3 regions of the Microbulbifer sp. ARAS458-1 genome follow, and region 3 is predicted to be linked to each of the others. Evidence: predicted binding sites of a transcription regulator. Region 3 holds the regulator's gene; each other region holds the start of a gene.
The links. Region 3 encodes FNR, which switches genes on or off when oxygen is low (the NO sensors DNR and NnrR bind a similar motif). Its sites were predicted from a motif close to TTGATNNNNATCAA; they were not measured.

Region 1 (6,369 bases), 1.2 Mb from region 3:
AATACATCGACAATATTTTCGACCGCATGCCACCCCACAATGGCAACATTTCTGTAAATCAGGTGTACAACACGTATGCGCAGCCGGTGATCCGCGACGTGGTACGCCGGGTGATTGCCAAATACTCCATCAATGAAATCGCCTCCAGCCGCGAGATGCTGAGCCAGGAACTTTTTACCGCAGTGGCCTCTTCCCTCGATGGCACACCGATCAAGATCAAGCGCCTGGGTATCGCCGATGTGCAGTTTCCCAAAGTGATTACCGAAGCGAAAGAGCGCGCAGCGGAACGGCGCGAGCTGATCGAGCAGGAGAAGGCCCAGTTCGAGATCCAGAAAATCCAGATGGAGCGCGACCTGGAACGGGAAAAAATGAACCGTGCCATCGCCCGCGAAAAAGCCATGGGTCAGAAAGAGGTCAATGATCTACTGGCTAAGTCGGTAACGGATAAATACCTCTCTTACCGCACCCTGGAAGTGCTGGAAACCATGGCGGAATCCAACAATAAAGTGTTCGTGCCGGTAGAGGCTCTGGGCACCATTGGGCTGCAGCAGGCGGTGTTTTCCGAGCAGATGAAGCAGGTTGCGCGCAAGCGCTGAGTGGGGTTCTTCAATGGAGTTCAATTCACAGATCGCCAACTGGTTGATGAGCGCCCTAGGGGGCCTCGCCAGCTGGATCGTGATCGCCGCCTGTGTGCTGCTGGCGCTGAATATTGTTCTGCGCGTGCAGTTTTTGCGTCAGCGTGGCGAGGGTTTGCACTGGTTGCTGGACCGCTCGGTGGTGATTCGCCTGCTGTGTCTTCTGTTTTTTATCTGGGTTCTGATCGGTTTTAACAGCAATGCGCCGAAACTGGTGCTGGCACCGGATTACAGCGATGAGCAGCGATTCCGTGAAAGTGTTTTGCAAACCGGCCCAAAGCCCGTAGAAAATTTTGCTCCTAAAACCGCAGATGCTGAGGAAACCAGTGAGCGACTGGAGGAGCTGAGAGCCCAGCAGAAAGCGGATTTACAGGGTCCAAATTAATTCATGACCTCGCTGAGTCTTCAGGTCATTTCAACGGTTTTATTTTTTTAAATTCGTTGGGATGACCAAATGCCGTGAGTAGACTACCGGGCACATTGGAGATGAGGAGATCATCATGCGTTACCTGTTACCTGTAGTTCTGTTTTGTTCAATCGCTGGTTTTGCCCAGGCCGACAGCACAATGACTCAGCTGCCGTCCGGTGCACAGGAAGTGCAGATCATGGGTAATACCTATTACAAAAGTGGCGACACCTTCTATCGTTTTAACGAACAGGGTGGTTACTTTTATGAAACCAATCCGCCTCATGTGATGGATCGTCAGACTACCACGCACCAGTCTGTGGTAACCCAGCCTGGCCCGGGTGTGACTGCTGACCAGATCGAAGGTTGTCGTAATGTTGCGGCGGATAAATCCAATGCTGTACCTAATCGGGGCAGCTCGGTATACCTTAACGAGTACAACCGCTGCATCAATGATCTGCAGTAATGTGGATTCATTGCGCTGTTTGCTCGGGTGATGGCACCTGAGCGGGCAGGGAAGGAAAAAGAAAAGGCTTGCCGTACCTTCGGCAAGCCTTTTCTTTTATTTTTCAGTAGGCGCTGCGGATGATGTCAATTCCGGGACTGATGGTACGACGCCAGGCCCGCGCAATATCATCGCTGAAGTATGGGTCGTGCTGCCACAATGTGGCGATCAGGGCGTCTAGCCACAGTAGATACCACTCCGGACGGATATTGAAGCCGCTGCGTGAATGGCTGCAGCCCAGGGCACGCAGCTTGGTGTCCGGCATGCCTCTTGCGTGGAGCACCAGCTGCATGATGCCATTGCGTAAAAGATGCCGTTGCGCGGCCATGTCCGTATCGACGAAGAGTGCGCGGATCTCGGCAGAGCTGCCCATAAAACGATCGTAGAAATCGATAAAGAAACGTTCGTTGTTGCAGCAGCGTCCATAGCTCTGAAAAACGGTGTCGCTATCGGTATTTTCCATGTTTACCCCCCTGACCACGTTTAGTGCGCGGTGCCTCTGTCGTCGGCGATGCTCAATATTCCGCGACAGGCAGCGCGGGCCGGGATCTTATGTGCGGGGGTGGGCTGTGGAATTGATCTGGATCAAGTCCGGTGTGGTTCCATCCTCTCGGAAAGGCGGAAAGGCGGAAACGGAATCGGGTTGTGGGTGCTAGGTATCGTTCTCGTGCTTGAGCTGGACCTGCCAATCCCCGCTCAGATCGATACTGACCAGTACCTGAATTGGTCGGCAGCATACGGCGCAGTCCTCGATATAGTGCCGGCTGCCGGCGGAGGTATCGATCAGCATCAGGATGGTTTCACCGCAATAGGGACACTGGCCGTGAAACTCTTCCACTTGGGCCCTCATCTGTTTCTCCATTCTTTCGCCGGGGTTCACCAACTATAGCTCCGAAGTGACCGGGCTCTGCGGGGCAGACGGGCCGAAGACCCAGGGCGCCGAACTTTTTTTGCCTTCTTGTAAAAATGACAGCGGTGTCACTTCGCTATCCATAGTGTGCGGTAATTCATTTACAAAACGGATTGATATACTCGCGCCTGACCGAGCCGGCCCGGGATAGCTGCAGCAGCGCGACCCTGGGCGGTGACCGCCGGCGGCGCAAAAGCGTATAATCCGCGCCCGCTTTCCCCGCTAGAACAATGGGGGAGCGGTGAGTAAGTATTCAGGGCGCCTCTAGAAATCGCAGCGAGCGGGTGCCTGGTGGTGGCCGCCGGAGAAGAGGCAGCGGAGTGTATGGCGATACATGAGCATGCCGAGCACCGCCGGACGCCGCCAGGCGCACGCGCAGTCGATTTGTAGTCGTGCCCTTCAGCAACCAGCAATAGAGGATTGGTAATGGCGGTTAAATTGATGAAGGACCAGGATCTGGCGGGTAAGCGCGTTCTGATCCGCGAAGACCTGAATGTGCCGGTAAAGGACGGCGTAGTGACCTCCGATGCGCGTATTCGCGCGGCACTGCCCACTATCAAGGCCGCTGTAGATGCCGGGGCCAAGGTCCTGCTGATGTCCCACCTGGGCCGCCCTACCGAAGGTGAATTTGCGGAAGAGTTTTCCCTGGCGCCGGTGGCGGCACACCTGGGCAAGCTGCTGGGCAAAGATGTGCCGGTCGTCAAAGACTGGCAGGGTGGCATTGAACTGGCAGATGGTGAAGTCGCTCTGCTGGAGAACGTGCGCTTCAACAAGGGCGAGAAGAAAGACGACGAAACACTGGCCCAGCAGTACGCGGCCCTGTGCGACGTGTTTGTAATGGACGCCTTTGGTACCGCGCACCGTGCCCAGGCCTCTACCCACGGTGTGGCTAAGTTTGCCCCCATTGCTTGCGCCGGCCCGCTGCTGGCGGCGGAGCTGGATGCGCTGGAAAAAGCCCTCGCCAACCCGGCGCGCCCGATGGTGGCGATTGTCGGTGGCTCCAAGGTTTCCACAAAACTGACCGTGCTCGAGAGCCTGTCGGACAAGGTGGATCAGCTGATCGTCGGTGGTGGAATCGCCAACACCTTCCTCGCAGCCAGTGGCAAGCCTGTAGGTAAGTCCCTGTGTGAGCACGACCTGCTGGATACCGCCAAGGGGCTGATGGCGAAGTGCGATATTCCGGTGCCCACCGACGTGGTGACCGGCAAGGAGTTCAGTGAATCCGCGGAGGCGGAAACCAAGCCCGCCGATGCGGTGACTGAAGACGACATGATCTTCGATATCGGTCCGGACTCCTCTGCGGCGCTGGCGGATATTCTCAAGAACGCCAAGACCATTATCTGGAATGGCCCGGTCGGTGTGTTTGAGTTCGACCAGTTTGGTGGCGGTACCGAACGTCTGTCCAAGGCCATTGCTGACAGTGATGCCTTCTCCATTGCCGGTGGTGGTGACACCCTGGCGGCGGTCGACAAGTACGGCATTGCCGGGCAAGTTTCCTATATTTCTACTGGGGGTGGTGCTTTCCTCGAATACGTGGAAGGCAAGGTGCTGCCGGCAGTGGCGATGCTGGAGAGCCGTGCAGCGGAATGAATAGCCGCTTGGCGGAATAGATAACCGCGAGCAACCTACCTCGCGGCGCGCGGGGGCAAGGTGGGCGGTCGGTCACAGACCGCCCGACTCAAATTTACGCTCACGACAATCAATCGTCGTGGTCGAGACCCGAATTAAAAAGAGATGCGACCGGAGCCCCGCTTCAGGAATCGCACGACAAAGTGGGGATTTCACAGGAAACCCACGCACCCAATACCAGCTAAATTTCGACGAGAAAGGGTTTTTTCATGGCTTTAATCAGCTTGCGTCAAATGTTGGACCACGCTGCCGAATTTGGATACGGCATTCCTGCGTTCAACGTAAACAACCTGGAGCAGATGCGCGCAATCATGGAGGCGGCCGACGAGACCGATTCTCCGGTGATCGTGCAGGCCTCCGCCGGCGCGCGTAAATACGCAGGCGCTCCCTTCCTGCGCCACCTGATTCTGGCCGCTGTGGAAGAATTTCCACATATTCCAGTAGTAATGCATCAGGACCATGGCACCAGCCCGGCAGTGTGTCAGCGCTCTATCCAGCTGGGTTTCAGCTCGGTGATGATGGACGGCTCTCTGATGGACGACGGTAAAACACCGGCGTCCTACGAGTACAACGTGGACGTGACCAGGCGCGCGGTGGAAATGGCCCACGCCTGTGGTGTTTCCGTGGAAGGTGAACTGGGCTGCCTGGGCTCTCTGGAAACCGGTATGGCCGGTGAAGAGGACGGCGTTGGTGCAGAGGGTAAACTGTCCCACGACCAGCTGCTGACCGACCCGGAAGAAGCCGCAGACTTCGTCAAGAAAACCCAGGTGGATGCGCTGGCCATTGCCTGCGGTACCAGCCACGGTGCCTACAAGTTCACTCGCCCGCCCACCGGCGATATTCTGGCGATCGATCGCATCAAGGAAATCCATGCGCGCATCCCCGATACCCACCTGGTAATGCACGGTTCTTCCTCGGTGCCCCAAGAGTGGTTGAAGGTGATCAATGAGTTTGGCGGTGAGATTCCGGAAACCTACGGCGTGCCGGTGGAGCAGATCTGCGAAGGCATCAAGCACGGTGTGCGCAAGGTGAATATCGACACCGATCTGCGCCTCGCCAGTACCGGTGCGGTGCGTCGCTTCCTGGCCCAGAACCCGTCCGAATTCGATCCGCGCAAGTTCCTCAAGGTCACTACCCAGGCCATGAAAGAAATCTGCGTGGCCCGTTACGAAGCGTTCAACGCGGCGGGTAATGGCAGCAAGATCAAGCCGGTCAGCCTGGAAACCATGTTCCAGCGTTACGAGAAAGGCGAGCTGGTACCGAAGATCAACTGAGATCGGTTCAGCCAAAAAAAGCGGGCATTGCGCCCGCTTTTTTTGTGCCTGTGTTTTATGTCAGGGACACTGCACGAGACTATTGTGCTTTCGGCTGTGGTTCCGCGGCGGGGTTCAGGTAGTCCGAAAAAAAAATCAGATCGCTATGGCTGGCATCCACGGTAAACGTGGTCTCCGCACCGGGATAGTATCCACAGGACTCGCCCGCCTCACACAAAATACCATTGCCGTTGTGATCCGAGCCGCTGACTAGGCGGTAATTGCCCGCCGGCACATCCACAAACTGAAATGGGTAAGCGCCATTTTCGGTATCCAGAGTAACCTGTTCCACAAGAGCGTAATTCCCAGAGCCGTCTGCAACGAGCAGTTGCAGGTACTGTTGACCGGCACTGACAGAGCCGGCCACAGGTTCGGCGTGGTGGAGCTGTACTGGCAGTAAAAACTGACGGGCGCCGGAGAGCGGGAATAAGACGGTGCCGGTGTGGTCGCCATAGGGCAGTGCAGTGCGGTCTACCCACACGGTGTATTGACCGAAGCCGCGTGCATCCACCGACTCGGTATCTACCCGAACAATCCACGGCTGGTCGCCGGCGGGAGCCCCGTCAATGGCATTGTCGCCACCACTGGTATCGGAAATCTCCACCGTCAGCCTGCGGTAGCTGCCGGCGAAATCCAGGTGGCCGGGTTCCGCGCGGACGCTCTGTTGCGGGGTCTGGTTGGCGGAGAGGGCGGCGGACTCTGCGTCAATCAAGCCGTAACCATAGTCTTGGTCTTTTCCTGTTTCGCCGATATCCCGGGTCAGCTTTCCTTCCGCCAGCAGTGCATCCACATCGTCGGGGGATAGTGCGGGGTTGAGTGATTTCATCAGTGCGAGGGCACCGGCGACATGGGGCGCCGCCATCGAGGTGCCCTGCAGGTTGCCGTAACTGGCGGTGTTGGTCGCGGCTTCGGTGACATAGGTGCTGAAAATTCCATCTTCAGCACTGAGGCGCATGTCTCCCCCCGGGGCC
Region 2 (6,369 bases), 1.9 Mb from region 3:
GAAACTCTATCGGCATACAGAAGATGGCCGCCTAAGAATCGACAACAACGCCGCTGAGAATGCTATCCGTCCGTTCGTAATCGGCCGCAAGAACTGGCTCTTCAGTGATACGCCGAAAGGGGCCAAAGCCAGTGCGGCGCTATACAGCCTGATTGAAACGGCTAAGCTGAATGGCCTGGAGCCGCACGAATATCTGGCTGCGGTATACAGCCGTCTGCCACAAGCCGAATCAGTGGAGGCCATTGAGGCATTGCTACCGTGGAAGGTCAGGGCTGCGGAGTTACCCGAATGCCGCGCTTATGTCGAGGGTGGGGAAGACTGATCGCTTACGAATAGAAGAGGATTAAGGCAACTTTCTCCCAGCCTTTGATACTCGGTCACTTATGCCTACTCCACTCTAAAAGTCCCCACTACCGCCGGCACCCCCGGAAACATCCCAATCGCCAACATCACAACACACAGCAAAGCAAAAACAATCCCGGGAATAATCCACCGGCCAGTGTGCCCCAGCTCCTGCCCACGCTCTTTACAGCCAATCAACCCCAGATTGTCCAGCAGTACGGTCAAAGACCAGCCGAACACCGGATTGACGATGGCAGAGGAGAAAATGACAACCGCGGCGGATTCTGTGGTCTTGCCCTTGCGGGTCATTTGCATGCCGGCTTCCAATAGTGGCAGGAACACGCCAACGATTAGCGCGATGCTTAACACCGGTGGCCATACCGCGAGATCCATGGGGTAGCCGAGTATTGCCGTGGCAATACACAGGATACCGGTGAGTACGGCACCGCCGGGAATTGGCCGTTTGGCGATTGCCGCCGGCACGATGTAGGTCCCCCAGGAGGAGGTGATATTTGCGCCCCCCATGACACTGCCGACAATTTGCCGGGAGGCGGCGCCGATCATGGTGTCGTCAATATTCATGATTACCCGGTCGGTGTTTTTCGGGTAGTTGAGTCGCTGGAACACCTGATGGCCGAGGAAGTCCGGGGACCACATGGCGACGGCGAGAATGGCGAAGGGGGTGACCGCCAGGAACGCCTTCAGGTCCGGCAAACCCAGCTGCCAGCCGGTAGTTTCTCCCCACCAATATGCCGGGTTCATGTTCGGCAGGCCTGGTTCGGTGGTGAATTCGAAGGGTGCCCCCAGTGCGAAGGCCACCAGCCCCGCCAGCAGGCACCCCAGCGGAATGGCCAGCCAGCGTTTGCGGAAGTGCTCGAGCAGGGCGTACATGACTATGGTGGCGAGCAGTACGACGAAAGCGATATGGCCCTTGTCGAAGCTTTCCGCCCAGCTAAACAGGCGCCCCACCTGGCTGGTTACACCAATAAATCCGAGGTACAGCAGCAGGCCGCCAGCTACCCCATTGCTGGTCAGTCGGGTGAGCAGGCTCCCGCCTTTGGTGATACCCAGGATAAAGCCCAGTATTCCGATCATGATCCCCAGTGCCATGGGGTGCCCTCCGGAGGCGACGACAAGGGGAATCATGGGGATCAGTGGCCCGTGGGTGCCGGGCAGGTTGGCGGTGGGGTTCAGGAATCCGGAAAGAAAGAAGGCGAACAGAACTGCCGCGATCAGCATCTCGAAACGGATATTCTCCGTTATAAATTCGGTGGAAAGCCCCAGCGGTGTGGCGAATGCCGCCACAATAGCGGCCACCATCACTACCTTGCCGATAGTGGCGGCCATGGCGGGGATCCAGTCTTCCCACTCAAAACGGTAGTCGCGGAATGGGTAGTTGGGGGCCCAGCGGCGCGGGGCCATGACTTGCAGTTCGTGCTCAAGATAGGCTTCGCGGGTGGCAAACGCTGATCTCGGCTTGCGCTGTGTCCGGTAGCTATTCTCGGTTTGAGGCTCTGTCATCTAATGGTCCTTCACAGGGGCACTTATTGAAGGTTCTTCTCAAAGGTTTTTCTCAAAGCTCCTTATCATTGGCTCTTATCAAAGGGCCTTGGTCAGCTCTGCGGGTGTTCAGGTATCTGGCGTTTAGGTAACTATAGACGCGGGACAGTCGAGGAAAGCGAGCCCCGCGCCTGGTGCAGGACACGGTTGATGACAAGGTAAAATCAGGAGGGGGCGGCGCGGATGCGTTGCTGGCGGGGATATTGGTCCGTGGCGAGTAATGTGGAGGGGACCGCTTCGACACTAGTATTCAGGAGTGAACCTCCAGCTTCCTGCTTACTAACTAATCGGAGCCTCTGCCCATGACCATGCGCACCCTGGAAACCGAATTTCCCGACCTCGCCGACAGTATCCGTCACCTTGTTCAGGACAGTATCCAGTTCAAGACCGATCGCGATAATTACCACAAGCTGGATAAAACCATTCGCGGTCTGGAGGAGCGAGGGGTGGCGACGGACGATCACCATTTCCGGGCACTGAAGACCGAGCGTGCGCGGTTGAAGGATCAACTTTACACTCAGGCGAAAAACCACGGGCACTGAGTGCGCCCGGGTTACATGTCAAAACCGTGATAGCTCGTCCCGCAGGTCCTGCTCCAGGTCTGCGGGTTCGGTGATCCATACGCTGTGATCTGCACCGGGAAATATGCCTACCTCGATACGGTCTTTTTTCAGGCCGGGCAACCAGCGGTTGAGGAACTGGGGGAGAGGGATACTTTTCGGCGTCAGGTCGCTGTCACTGGCGCTGTAGGCTTCGGCAAACTCGGCGCTCGGCCACACGGGGAGGTAGTCGAAGCCGCCATCCTCATCGCTGTGCAGCTTGAGGAAGTGCTCGTCGCTGTTGATCAATATCCAGACTTCCCGTTCTTCCCCCACCAGGTCCAGAAAATATTCAAAGCGCTCTTCGCAGGACTGTTCCAGTACGCTTTCCAGGTGATCTTCGCTCATAGGGTAACTTCTTGTGGCTTTGGGTGGCTTCGTCGCTGTTTGGGTGGCGGGATTGGCAAGTTGCCGTTTTGTGAAATGTTCATTATGCGCCACGCCGGTCGCTCAGAGTATGGTAATTTGAAAGCGAGTTCGCAATTGAGAAAAAGGAGTCGTCATGAGAAGAGTATTGTGTCTGTTTTCACTGTTGCTCGGGATCTTTTCCGGAGTGCAGGCGGAGGACGTCAAATTGCCTGAGCGCTTGCCGGAGCTCTCGGTGACCGAGGATGCGGCGCTTGGCACCGGGGATGTGGGGCTGAAGGCGGGGGCCAAGCCAGAGGATTTTACCGTGCGCGATCATAAGGGAGATGCGATTTCCCTGCGCTCCCTGGTGGCCTACAAGGCGCCGATACTGGTGATTTTCTATCGAGGGGGCTGGTGCCCTTACTGCAATGTTCAGATCCGTCAGCTGGCAGAGGCGTGGCCAGAGTTTGAAAAGCGCGGAGTGACGCCGGTGCTGATCAGCGCGGATAAGCCGGATGCGGGTGCCATGGCCAAGGCGACCTACGAGATTCCTTTCCCGGTATTGTCCGACCCGGATCTGAAAGCCCACGAGGCATTTGATGTGGTGGTGCAGATCGACGATGCGACGGTGGAGAAGTACAAAACTTACGGAATTGTGCTTGAGGACTGGTCGGGGCGGGATCACCACAAAATCGCGGCACCGGGAATCTTTCTTGTGAATAAAGAGGGCGTCGTGGAGTGGGCCCATGTCTCCAAAGACTACAAGACCCGCCCCAGTGTCGGGCAGCTGTTAGAGGTACTGGACAGCCGCAACTAGCCACTGAACAGATCGGGCCCAGAATCAGCCGGCTTTGAGTCCCCCGGCCGGTTGGATCTGCTCCGCCAGTACTTCGGCGGTTTTGGCGGCGTTGTAATCCATGATCAGCTTTGGCTCGTCGGTAAACACGCCGTCCGCTCCCATGGCGGCTACCAGGGCGAGGTCGTGCGGATGGTTGACCGTGAACACATAGCTTTTCAGGCCCCGCCGGTGGCCATCGGCAATGATTTCCGGGCACACAAAATTGAGGCTGTGATGCATGGAGTAGGCCTGTAAGGGCTCCGCGCAGGCGGCAAGATCCAGCGGCACGCCGTCAATCAGTACGCCGCGGCGCACCTGGGGGATCAGCTTCAGGCATTCGTAGATCTGGCGATGGTCAAAGGACGAGACGATGTACTGCTCGTAGCTGACGCCGTTGTCGCGGATGTAGGATTCCAGCTCTCGGGCGGCGAGTGCTGCGCAGTTGGGGCCTTTCAATTCGATATTCAGCTGCACGTGGTTGCCGATCAGTTCCAGTACTTCCCGCAGGGTAGGCACCTGCTCGCCGCCGGGTAGCAGCATTTTGCGCAGGGCACTGGGTGCCATATCCGTCAGCAGTTCCTGCCCCGCCAGCAGGCGGCCCAGGCGGCGGTCGTGTTTGACGATCAGCTCGCCGCCCACATTCCAAACGTCGATTTCCACACCGTCAATATCGAATTCCAGTGCGTGGGAGATGGCCTGCAGGGTGTTCTCCGTGGCCCGTTTGGGGTAGCCCCGGTGAGCAAAGCAGAAGAGGGTGTCGGCTGATCGCATTTCGACGTCCACAGTGGCGGAGGTCTCCCAATGATGATTTAAAAGTATGACTACGAGGTGACAGGGTCACAACGGCGAGGCGGGAATTTGGGGGGAGTTTTTAGAATATTTGGTGTGGTTTTTCTGTGGGGTTATAACGCAGCCGGGGAATAACGGACCGGTTGCGAGAATCCGGGCCCTTGTGGCCCGGCATGCGCCCAGTGGCCTTACTCGCCGGCAAGGGCGCGATAGCGGCCTCGGTGAAACACCAGAGGTTCGCCGCCGGCGGCGGAGAATTCCAGTACTTCGCCCAGCAGGATGGTGTGGTCGCCACCGGCGATATTCTGCGCGCGGCGGCAGTGGAACAGGGCGGCGCAATCGTCCAGCTGCGGGATACCTTCGGCGCCCCGGTGCCATTTTACCTGGCCGAACTTGTCGGCACCGCGGCCGGCAAACAGGTTGGAAACATGCTGTTGGTCACCCTTCAGCACGTGTACCACAAAGCGCTCACATTCGGTGAAAGCGCTGTAGCTGAGGGATCCGCGGTCGATGCTCCACAGGATCAGTGCCGGGTCCAGGGATACAGAGTTGAAGCTGTTGACGGTCATACCCACCGGCTGGCCGGCTGCGTCCAGGGTTGTGACAACGGTTACCCCGGTGGCGAACTGGCCAAGGGTGTCGCGCAGGGCGCGGGCGCGCTCGGCCTGGGAATCCTGACTGGATACCGGGCTAACGGAAGAGGGGGCGGAATTTGAAGGTGCCGTCATACTTCGATCAATTTGTGGTCAAAATTTGTGCTGGCGGCCATTCTACGGGAAAAGCGCCGCCATTGCGTGACTTTCTTTATCGCGAACGGCGTCCGGTCAGCCCTCTGTGGCCATCAGGGGCTGGCAGCGCTGGCTGAGGACGTCGCGCTCGGTGATACCACTGCCGGTGAGGGCGAAACCGTGGAGCTGGCCGCTGGCGTCCAGGTACTCCGCGACGATTCCGTCGTCCAGCCTCGTGACCTTCCAGTCCCCCGTCACTTCCGCAGATCTGGGCGGGCAGACTACGGTGGGGCGCAAGGTGGTTTTTACCGCGACCGGCAGGCAGCCAAAGCGCACCGGGGTTGGAGTACCGTTGAGCGTCTGCGCCAGTGCACGCGCGCTCTGGGTGAGTGGTGCGACGTAAAAGAGATTATGGCCGTCGACTTCCGCGCAATCCCCCAGTGCAAAGATATCGGGATCGTTGGTCTGCAGCTGGCGACTGGTGACGATGCCGCGACGAACCCCGAGCCCCGCGGCTTCAGCGAGGCCGGTATTTGGTATGAGGCCAAGGGCGGCGAGGGCCAAGTCCGCATCGAGGGTATTGCCATCGGCCAGTTCCGCGCGGACTCCGCCGGCGTGCTGCTGCAGCCTGTTGACGCTGTGGCCAAAGTGGAAGTGTACTCCTGCGTTTTCAAGAGATGTCTGAATATCCCGCCCTGCGGCTTCCGGCAGCAGGTTGGCCAGCGGCCAGGACTGCGGGTCCACCACCTCGACGTTGTAGCCCGCCTGAATCAGGTCGTTGGCAAGCTCGCAACCGATCAGGCCGGCGCCCATCAACAGTACCCGCTTGCGGTTGGCCAGCGCGGTGCGGAAGCGGTGGTAATCGGTCAGGCTGTTTACCCGGAACAGGCGCGATAGTCCATTGCCCTCAATGGGCGGTAGCGGCGCGCAATTGGCACCGGTGGCAAATACCAGTCGTCCGTAAGCGAGTTCGGCGCTTATGCCGCCACTGTCGGATACCAGGGTCAGCAGTTTGGCGCTGCGGTCCAGATTGGTGACATGGGTGTGCACCAGAATTTCTGCGTTCAGTTCTTTCGCCATATCTTCCGCGGTGGCGGTGGCCAGTTGTTGCGGCGTTTTCCCGTGGGCGAGCGAGGCGGACAGCAGAGGCTTTGAATAGAAGGTA
Region 3 (6,369 bases):
AGAGCAGGTCGAGCGATTCAAACAATTAAAACAGCAACTGGCAGGCGCCAGTGCTGCACATTCCTGAGGGGAGATTCGGACATGACCGAACACAACGAACAACAAGCAGCGCAGAAAACCAGTGACGGCGCCGACCTGGTGGCCGAAGTTCGCGACTTTATTGCCACCCGCAAACTGCTGAACCTTGCCAGCCTCGCCGCAGACGGCCAGCCCCACGCCAGCACCGCGCCCTTTCTGGCCGCCGATGGCAATTTCTACCTGTACATCTCCGATCTGTCCGAGCACTGTGCCAACCTCAAGGCCAACAGCAAGGCGTCGGTGATATTCAATGCCGACGAAGCGGACACCAAACAGGCCTTCGCCCGCCTGCGTGTCACCTTCAATGTGGTAGCCAGTATTGTCGGCCGCGGTGAGGAACTGTGGTTGCAACGTATCGAGCAGCTACGGGAAAAATTTGGCCCGGTAATGGATCATCTGAAAGATCTGGAAGATTTCCATCTGTTCGAACTGAAACCCAGCGCCGGCCGCTACGTGAAAGGTTTCGGTCAGGCGTACGCACTGGAAGGTCTGGAAAAGCAGGTTGCCCTGCATCTGAAGGATGGCCACAAGGAGAAGAACAGCGACGCGGCCTGACCCGGCTTGCCGGCGAGGGTTGAAGTAGCGCAACAAAACTGCAACGCTATTGCAATCGTCGTTTGTTACTTTTTAGTAACAAGTAACTAAAGAGTAATAATTATGACTTCTCGAAAAGGCTTCCTGCTTCCGCTGTTGCTTCTTGCCGGATGCGCGACAAATCAGGCTCCGCAGCCTCTGACCGCGACAGGTCTGCTGGTTGAGGAAAACGGCAAGTTCTATCTGATGGGCTCGGAAGAACGCTATCACCTGAATTCGGTTCCACAGCTGGATTACGAAAAGTACCTCGGCCGGGAGTTGATCGTTCAGGGGGAAATACCCCGCTACTGTCACCAGGCCTGGGAGGATTCCCTGGTAAAAGTGCACGGTGGCGCAGAGATGGTGGATTTAAACAGAGTTGACTGGTCCGAATGTCTGGAGGCCGACAAGGTCAGCCTGATAACCGCCGATGGTGCCCACCTGGTCTATGACTGGGAAGAGATCGAGCTGGAAGATTACTACTTCTGATCATCAGTGGTGGCCGGTCCGTGATAGCTCTCGTCTGTACCCCTGCCATAGGGGTACAGACAAACTAGCCCTCGTAACTACAGTGTGTTCCCGCCAGTTCACTAAGGGCAATAAGATCCTTTATCGACACCGACCGTCCCTGCACACTGATCAGCTGCTGTTTTTGAAAACGGCTGATCAGGCGGCTGACCGTTTCCGCGGTGAGACCGAGGTAGTTGGCAATATCCATACGCGACATGGAGAGCACAAACTCGCTGGCGGAATAACCGCGGCGGGAATAGCGGCTGGATATATTGATCAATAGAGCCGCCAGCCGACTTTCCGCCGAGCGCTTGCCCAAAAGCAGCAGGGCTTCATTTTCCTGTTTCAGTTCCTCGGAAAAAATGCTGTATATCTGCTTCTGCAAGGCGGGCACTTGCTGCGCAAGTCCTTCCAGCTGCGTAAACGGCAGTACGCACACACTACTTTCTTCCAGCGCTTCAGCATACCCAGGGTGAATACTGCCGCTGTAAGCATCGAGCCCCAGCAGTTCGCCCGGTAACGCAAAGTGCGTAACCTGTACATCGCCTCCGGCGCCAATGACCGCGGACTTGAAACTGCCCGAGCGAATGGCGTAAAGGTTGGTAAAAGGGTCTCCCGCGCGGAACAAAGTCTCCCCGGCTTTGATGATTTTTTTCTTGCGGGTCACCTGCTCCAGGCGCTCGATATCCCCATCGCTCAGCCCCATGGGCAGGCACAGGCGTCGAACGGAACAGTTGCCACAACTGACGGCTGAAGAAGTCTCTTTCATCTCGTTACCGGGACTTTATATTTTATGGACAGGCACCAATGCCTGCATGAATTGTATCCCCAGCATGCTGTCAAAGCACCCGCGAGTATCGGGCGTGTTGGTCCGGGCGATGCAGATAAGTATCAAATGCAGCGGCCGCATTGCGCAAAAACCAGCGCCCGCGTTCGGTGACGTAGAGGTCACGGTTATTTAATCCCAGCAGCCCGTCGGCAAACATCGGCTGTAACCGCGCCAGTTCCACGGCAAAAGCATGCTCAAATGGCTGCCCGGTTCTGGCCTGGATGTCCGATCGGCTCACTCGCAGATGGCACATCAACTCCATGATCAACCACTGGCGGAGTCGATCGTCATCACTGAGATTCCAACCTCGAGCGATGGCCTCTCCACGCTCTTGGATAGCCGCCGCATATTCCTTGTTACTGTGATGGTTCTGCCAGTAGCCATCGCGGCTGTAACTGATCGCCGACGCTCCCAGCCCCACCAGAGCATCCGCCGGCATCAGCGTATACCCCTGAAAATTCCGCGCCAGCCGCTTCTCTTCTGCGGCCCTGGCAAGCGCATCATCGGGTCGCGCAAAGTGATCCATCCCCAGAAAGACGTAGCCGGCCCCAGTCAAGCGCTGGCTGGCCGCGAGTTGCATGGCTATCTTATGCGACGGCGGCGGCATTAAATCCGAGTTGATCAGGCGTTGCGCCTTAAACCGGTCCGGCAAATGCGCGTAGTGATACAGCGCAATACGGTCTGGCGCCAGGTCCAGTACCGTATCCAGTGTTTTATCGAGGCTTGCCACATCCTGCCCGGGTAAACCGTAAATCAGGTCATAGGAAATGGACCCAAATCCGCACTGGCGGGCCGCTTCGGTCAGAAGGCGCACCTGTTCCGGACTGCAGATGCGGTTGATTGCGCGCTGCACGCTCGGATTGAAATCCTGAATTCCGAGACTCAGGCGGTTGAATCCAAGCTCTCTCAACGTCTCCAACGTTTCGCACTCCAGCACCCGCGGGTCCGCCTCGATGCTGTATTCCACTTGATCACCACTGCGCAAATCGAATACGTCCCCCAAACCGAACATCAGGCGGCGCAGGTCACCGTCGTTCAGAAAGGTTGGTGTACCGCCACCCAGATGCAACTGCACAACCGGCGCACGCGCCACACGTGTGCGATACCACTCGGCTTCACGCAGCACATGGTCGAGATAACTCGAGGCGAGACCGTACTGCTGAGTGATGACTTTGTTGCACGCGCAGAAATAACACAGGGACCGACAGAACGGGATGTGTACATACAGCGACAGCGCCTGTACAGAATTCAGCGCATCCCAGGGTTGTGTGCCGCTATCGTTTGCGCACAGCGCACGGAACCGGTCTGCGGTCGGGTAAGAGGTATAGCGCGGACAGGGGCCAGCATAGCGCTCGAGCAACCCGGTGTTGAGGACCGCTGCCGGACTCCCCTCCTGGTTACCCGTGAGGTCGCTCGACCTGCCCGAGTGGGGCATTGTAGAACCGTCTGCATCGGCCATCTGGAAATACCTCTGATCCGTTTTTTCTCTGGAAATTGGATCAGCGTACGTTACGCAGTAGCGGGCCCTGGTACTTGATCCAAATCAATCCCCAGGAAATTCCCCGCTGCTTTTATCAGTCTCCCGCTGGCCGACGGAACAGGTTCTGAATGGAGGAAAAATCCAGAGCGCGATTGATGGGATCGCCACCGTGAAGTTGATAGAGGTTCTTCGCCAGGGCACCCAAGGGCGTAGACGAGGCACTACCCGCCGCGGTATCCATGGCCAGCCCCAGATCTTTCAGCATCAACGCCACGGAAAAACCACCCTGATACTCCCGCGAAGCAGGCACATTGTCCATCACGCCGGGATAGGGGTTGTACTTCTCCAGCGACCAGTTGCCACCGGAACTGGCGCCCATGATTTCCGACAGCACCGCCGGGTCCAGACCGTTATCCACCCCCAGCTGCAGAGCTTCAGCGGTACCGATCATATGAATGGCGAGCAGCATGTTGTTGCAGATTTTCGCCACCTGCCCGGAGCCTGCGGGCCCCGCGTGAAAGATATTCGCCCCCATGGCTTCCAGCACCGGCCGCGCCCGCTCGATGGACCTTTCATCACCACCGCACATAAAAGAAAGCGTACCGGCAGTGGCCGCTGCGGTGCCACCGGATACCGGCGCATCCAGTGCATCAATACCGCGCTCGCCGGCAGCGGCGATCAGTTGGCGGGCATCGTTGGCGGCGATAGTGGAGCAATCGATCAGCAGGGTCTTGGCATCCATCGCCTGCAACAGGCCGTGTACTCCGAGATATAAAGAGCGCACCGCCTCACCACTCGGCAGCATGGACACCACCGCATCGGCACCTTCGATTGCCGCGTGCGCGCTGTCTGCTTTCGCACAACCGTTTTCTACCGCGCTTTCCAGCATCGGTGCCGACAGATCAAACGCAGTTACCCTGAAACCTTGCTTTACCAGGTTCGCCGCCATGGGACCGCCCATATTGCCGAGGCCGATAAAGGCGATGTTTTTGATTGGGTACATGTTTCCCTCTCCATTTATTTATTATTTTTCTAGTTTAGCTCGTGGATGCGCTGCGCTTATCCACCGATTTACTCAAGGTTCGCCAGTGGATTCTCTCCTTCCCAAGGCTCGACAAAACAAGCCTCAACCTGCTCCGCGGTAACCTCATCTATCTGCGCGGGCTGCCACTGCGGGTTGCGATCCTTATCGATCAACAGCGCGCGCACGCCCTCTTTTACCTGGCCATTGCTGCACATATTCATTGCCAGCGCCAGTTCCATCTGCAGCACCTGCGCCAGAGACATATGCCGGGCCCGGCGCAGTTGTTCCCACACGATCCACGCGGTAAGCGGGCAGCCTGCTTTCAGGGTTTTGGCGGCACGCTGCAGCCAGGGATCTTCCCCGCTGTAGCCGACGATATCCCGGTACACCTCCGGCAGCGTCGCTGCATCCGTGAGCTGCTGGATCACATCGTAGTGTTCGCGCAGATTCGGCGCCGGGTGATCCGCCGCGCCCAATTCCAGGGACTGCACCGCGCGGCTGACCCGGGCGTGGTCCTGCTGATCCCCCCCAGCAAATTCCAGCACCGCCAGTTTGTCGATCAACGCCTGTTTCGCATCACTCGGCAACAGGCGGTCCGCCATGCCGCAATACAGCGCATCGGTGCCGTTGAACTGGGCACCGGTGAGGCCGAGAAACAGACCAGTGCGGCCGGGCATCCGGTTCAGAAACCAGCTGCCGCCCACGTCCGGAAACAGGCCAATGGTGATTTCCGGCATTGCCATGCGGGTGGACTCGGTAACGATGCGGTGACTGGCACCACTCATAATGCCGATACCACCACCCATCACGATGCCATTGCCCCACACCACGATCGGTTTGGAGTAAGTATGAATGCGGTAGTCGAGCCGGTACTCGTGGGTAAAAAAGTCCTGCACAAATCGGCTCGCACCCTGCTCACCGTAGCTGCCGGACTCCCGGTGCAACGCCACCACATCGCCACCGGCGCACAATGCCTTCTCCCCTGCCCCATCGATCCAGATACAGCCAACACTCTCATCCTGCTCCCAGGCATCGAGCTGGGCGGCGAGAATATCGATCATATCGAGATTCAGGGCATTGAGTGCTTTGGGCAGATTCAGCGTCAATTTACCAAGCGCGCCCTGGCGCTCAACGAGTACGGGTGATTCCTGGGTCATAATGGTTCCCAACTGTTTTACTTGGAATAAAGTTAAACATAGTTGGGGTGATGGTGGCATTACCCGGGGCTTCCCCGAAAGGTGACCTTACCGGCGATTAAAAAAGCACCACTAAGCGCAGGTTGAAGTTTTCCAACAAACTGATAACTTGCGCGCAAATTCTGACCGACTGGATTAGAGCTCTAATGGCTGAATACGTATACACAATGAACCGCGTGGGCAAGGTTGTTCCGCCCAAGCGTGAGATTCTGAAAGATATTTCCCTGTCCTTCTTCCCCGGCGCCAAAATCGGCGTACTGGGCCTGAACGGCGCCGGCAAATCCACCCTGCTGCGCATCATGGCCGGGGTCGATCAGGACTATAACGGTGAAGCCCGCGCCATGCCCGGCATCAACGTCGGCTACCTGCCCCAGGAACCGCAACTGGACCCATCCAAAAACGTGCGCGGCAACGTCGAAGACGGCATGCGCGAAGCCATCGACGCCCTCGCCGGCCTGGAACAGGTCTACGCCGACTACGCAGAACCCGACGCCGACTTCGACGCCCTGGCCAAGAAACAACAGCAGTTCGAAGACGTGATCCAGGCCTGGGATGCCCACAACCTGGAGCATCGCCTGGAAGTGGCCGCCGACGCTCTGCGCCTGCCGCCCTGGGACGCCGACGTGAACAACCTGTCCGGTGGTGAGAAACGCCGTGTGGCCCTGTGCCGTCTGCTTCT

Region 1: AAFH99_RS04560 (globin) is a predicted target of FNR. The motif match lies at 2,122-2,135, and genes of this name have one in related genera.
Region 2: AAFH99_RS07525 (DUF3360 family protein) is a predicted target of FNR. The motif match lies at 1,932-1,945, and genes of this name have one in related genera.

The regions. Positions count from the first base shown of each region.
Region 1 is NZ_CP155838.1:1,099,272-1,105,640, forward strand. Features, by position in the region: gene AAFH99_RS04545 (SPFH domain-containing protein) at 1-596, shown strand, start outside; gene AAFH99_RS04550 (hypothetical protein) at 610-1,020, shown strand; gene AAFH99_RS04555 (hypothetical protein) at 1,136-1,507, shown strand; gene AAFH99_RS04560 (globin) at 1,611-2,009, opposite strand; gene AAFH99_RS04565 (CPXCG motif-containing cysteine-rich protein) at 2,199-2,396, opposite strand; gene AAFH99_RS04570 (phosphoglycerate kinase) at 2,883-4,046, shown strand; gene fba (class II fructose-bisphosphate aldolase) at 4,295-5,359, shown strand; gene AAFH99_RS04580 (S8 family serine peptidase) at 5,439-6,369, opposite strand, start outside.
Region 2 is NZ_CP155838.1:1,825,304-1,831,672, forward strand. Features, by position in the region: partial or broken gene tnpC (IS66 family transposase) at 1-322, shown strand, start outside; gene AAFH99_RS07525 (DUF3360 family protein) at 388-1,863, opposite strand; gene AAFH99_RS07530 (YdcH family protein) at 2,205-2,444, shown strand; gene AAFH99_RS07535 (DUF2750 domain-containing protein) at 2,463-2,849, opposite strand; gene AAFH99_RS07540 (peroxiredoxin-like family protein) at 3,004-3,666, shown strand; gene AAFH99_RS07545 (glycerophosphodiester phosphodiesterase) at 3,691-4,458, opposite strand; gene AAFH99_RS07550 (flavin reductase family protein) at 4,665-5,204, opposite strand; gene AAFH99_RS07555 (FAD-dependent oxidoreductase) at 5,301-6,369, opposite strand, start outside.
Region 3 is NZ_CP155838.1:3,957,467-3,963,835, forward strand. Features, by position in the region: gene hutX (heme utilization cystosolic carrier protein HutX) at 1-67, shown strand, start outside; gene AAFH99_RS16495 (HugZ family protein) at 82-633, shown strand; gene AAFH99_RS16500 (hypothetical protein) at 736-1,140, shown strand; gene fnr (fumarate/nitrate reduction transcriptional regulator Fnr) at 1,205-1,930, opposite strand; gene hemN (oxygen-independent coproporphyrinogen III oxidase) at 2,001-3,449, opposite strand; gene mmsB (3-hydroxyisobutyrate dehydrogenase) at 3,565-4,473, opposite strand; gene AAFH99_RS16520 (enoyl-CoA hydratase/isomerase family protein) at 4,542-5,651, opposite strand; gene ettA (energy-dependent translational throttle protein EttA) at 5,837-6,369, shown strand, end outside.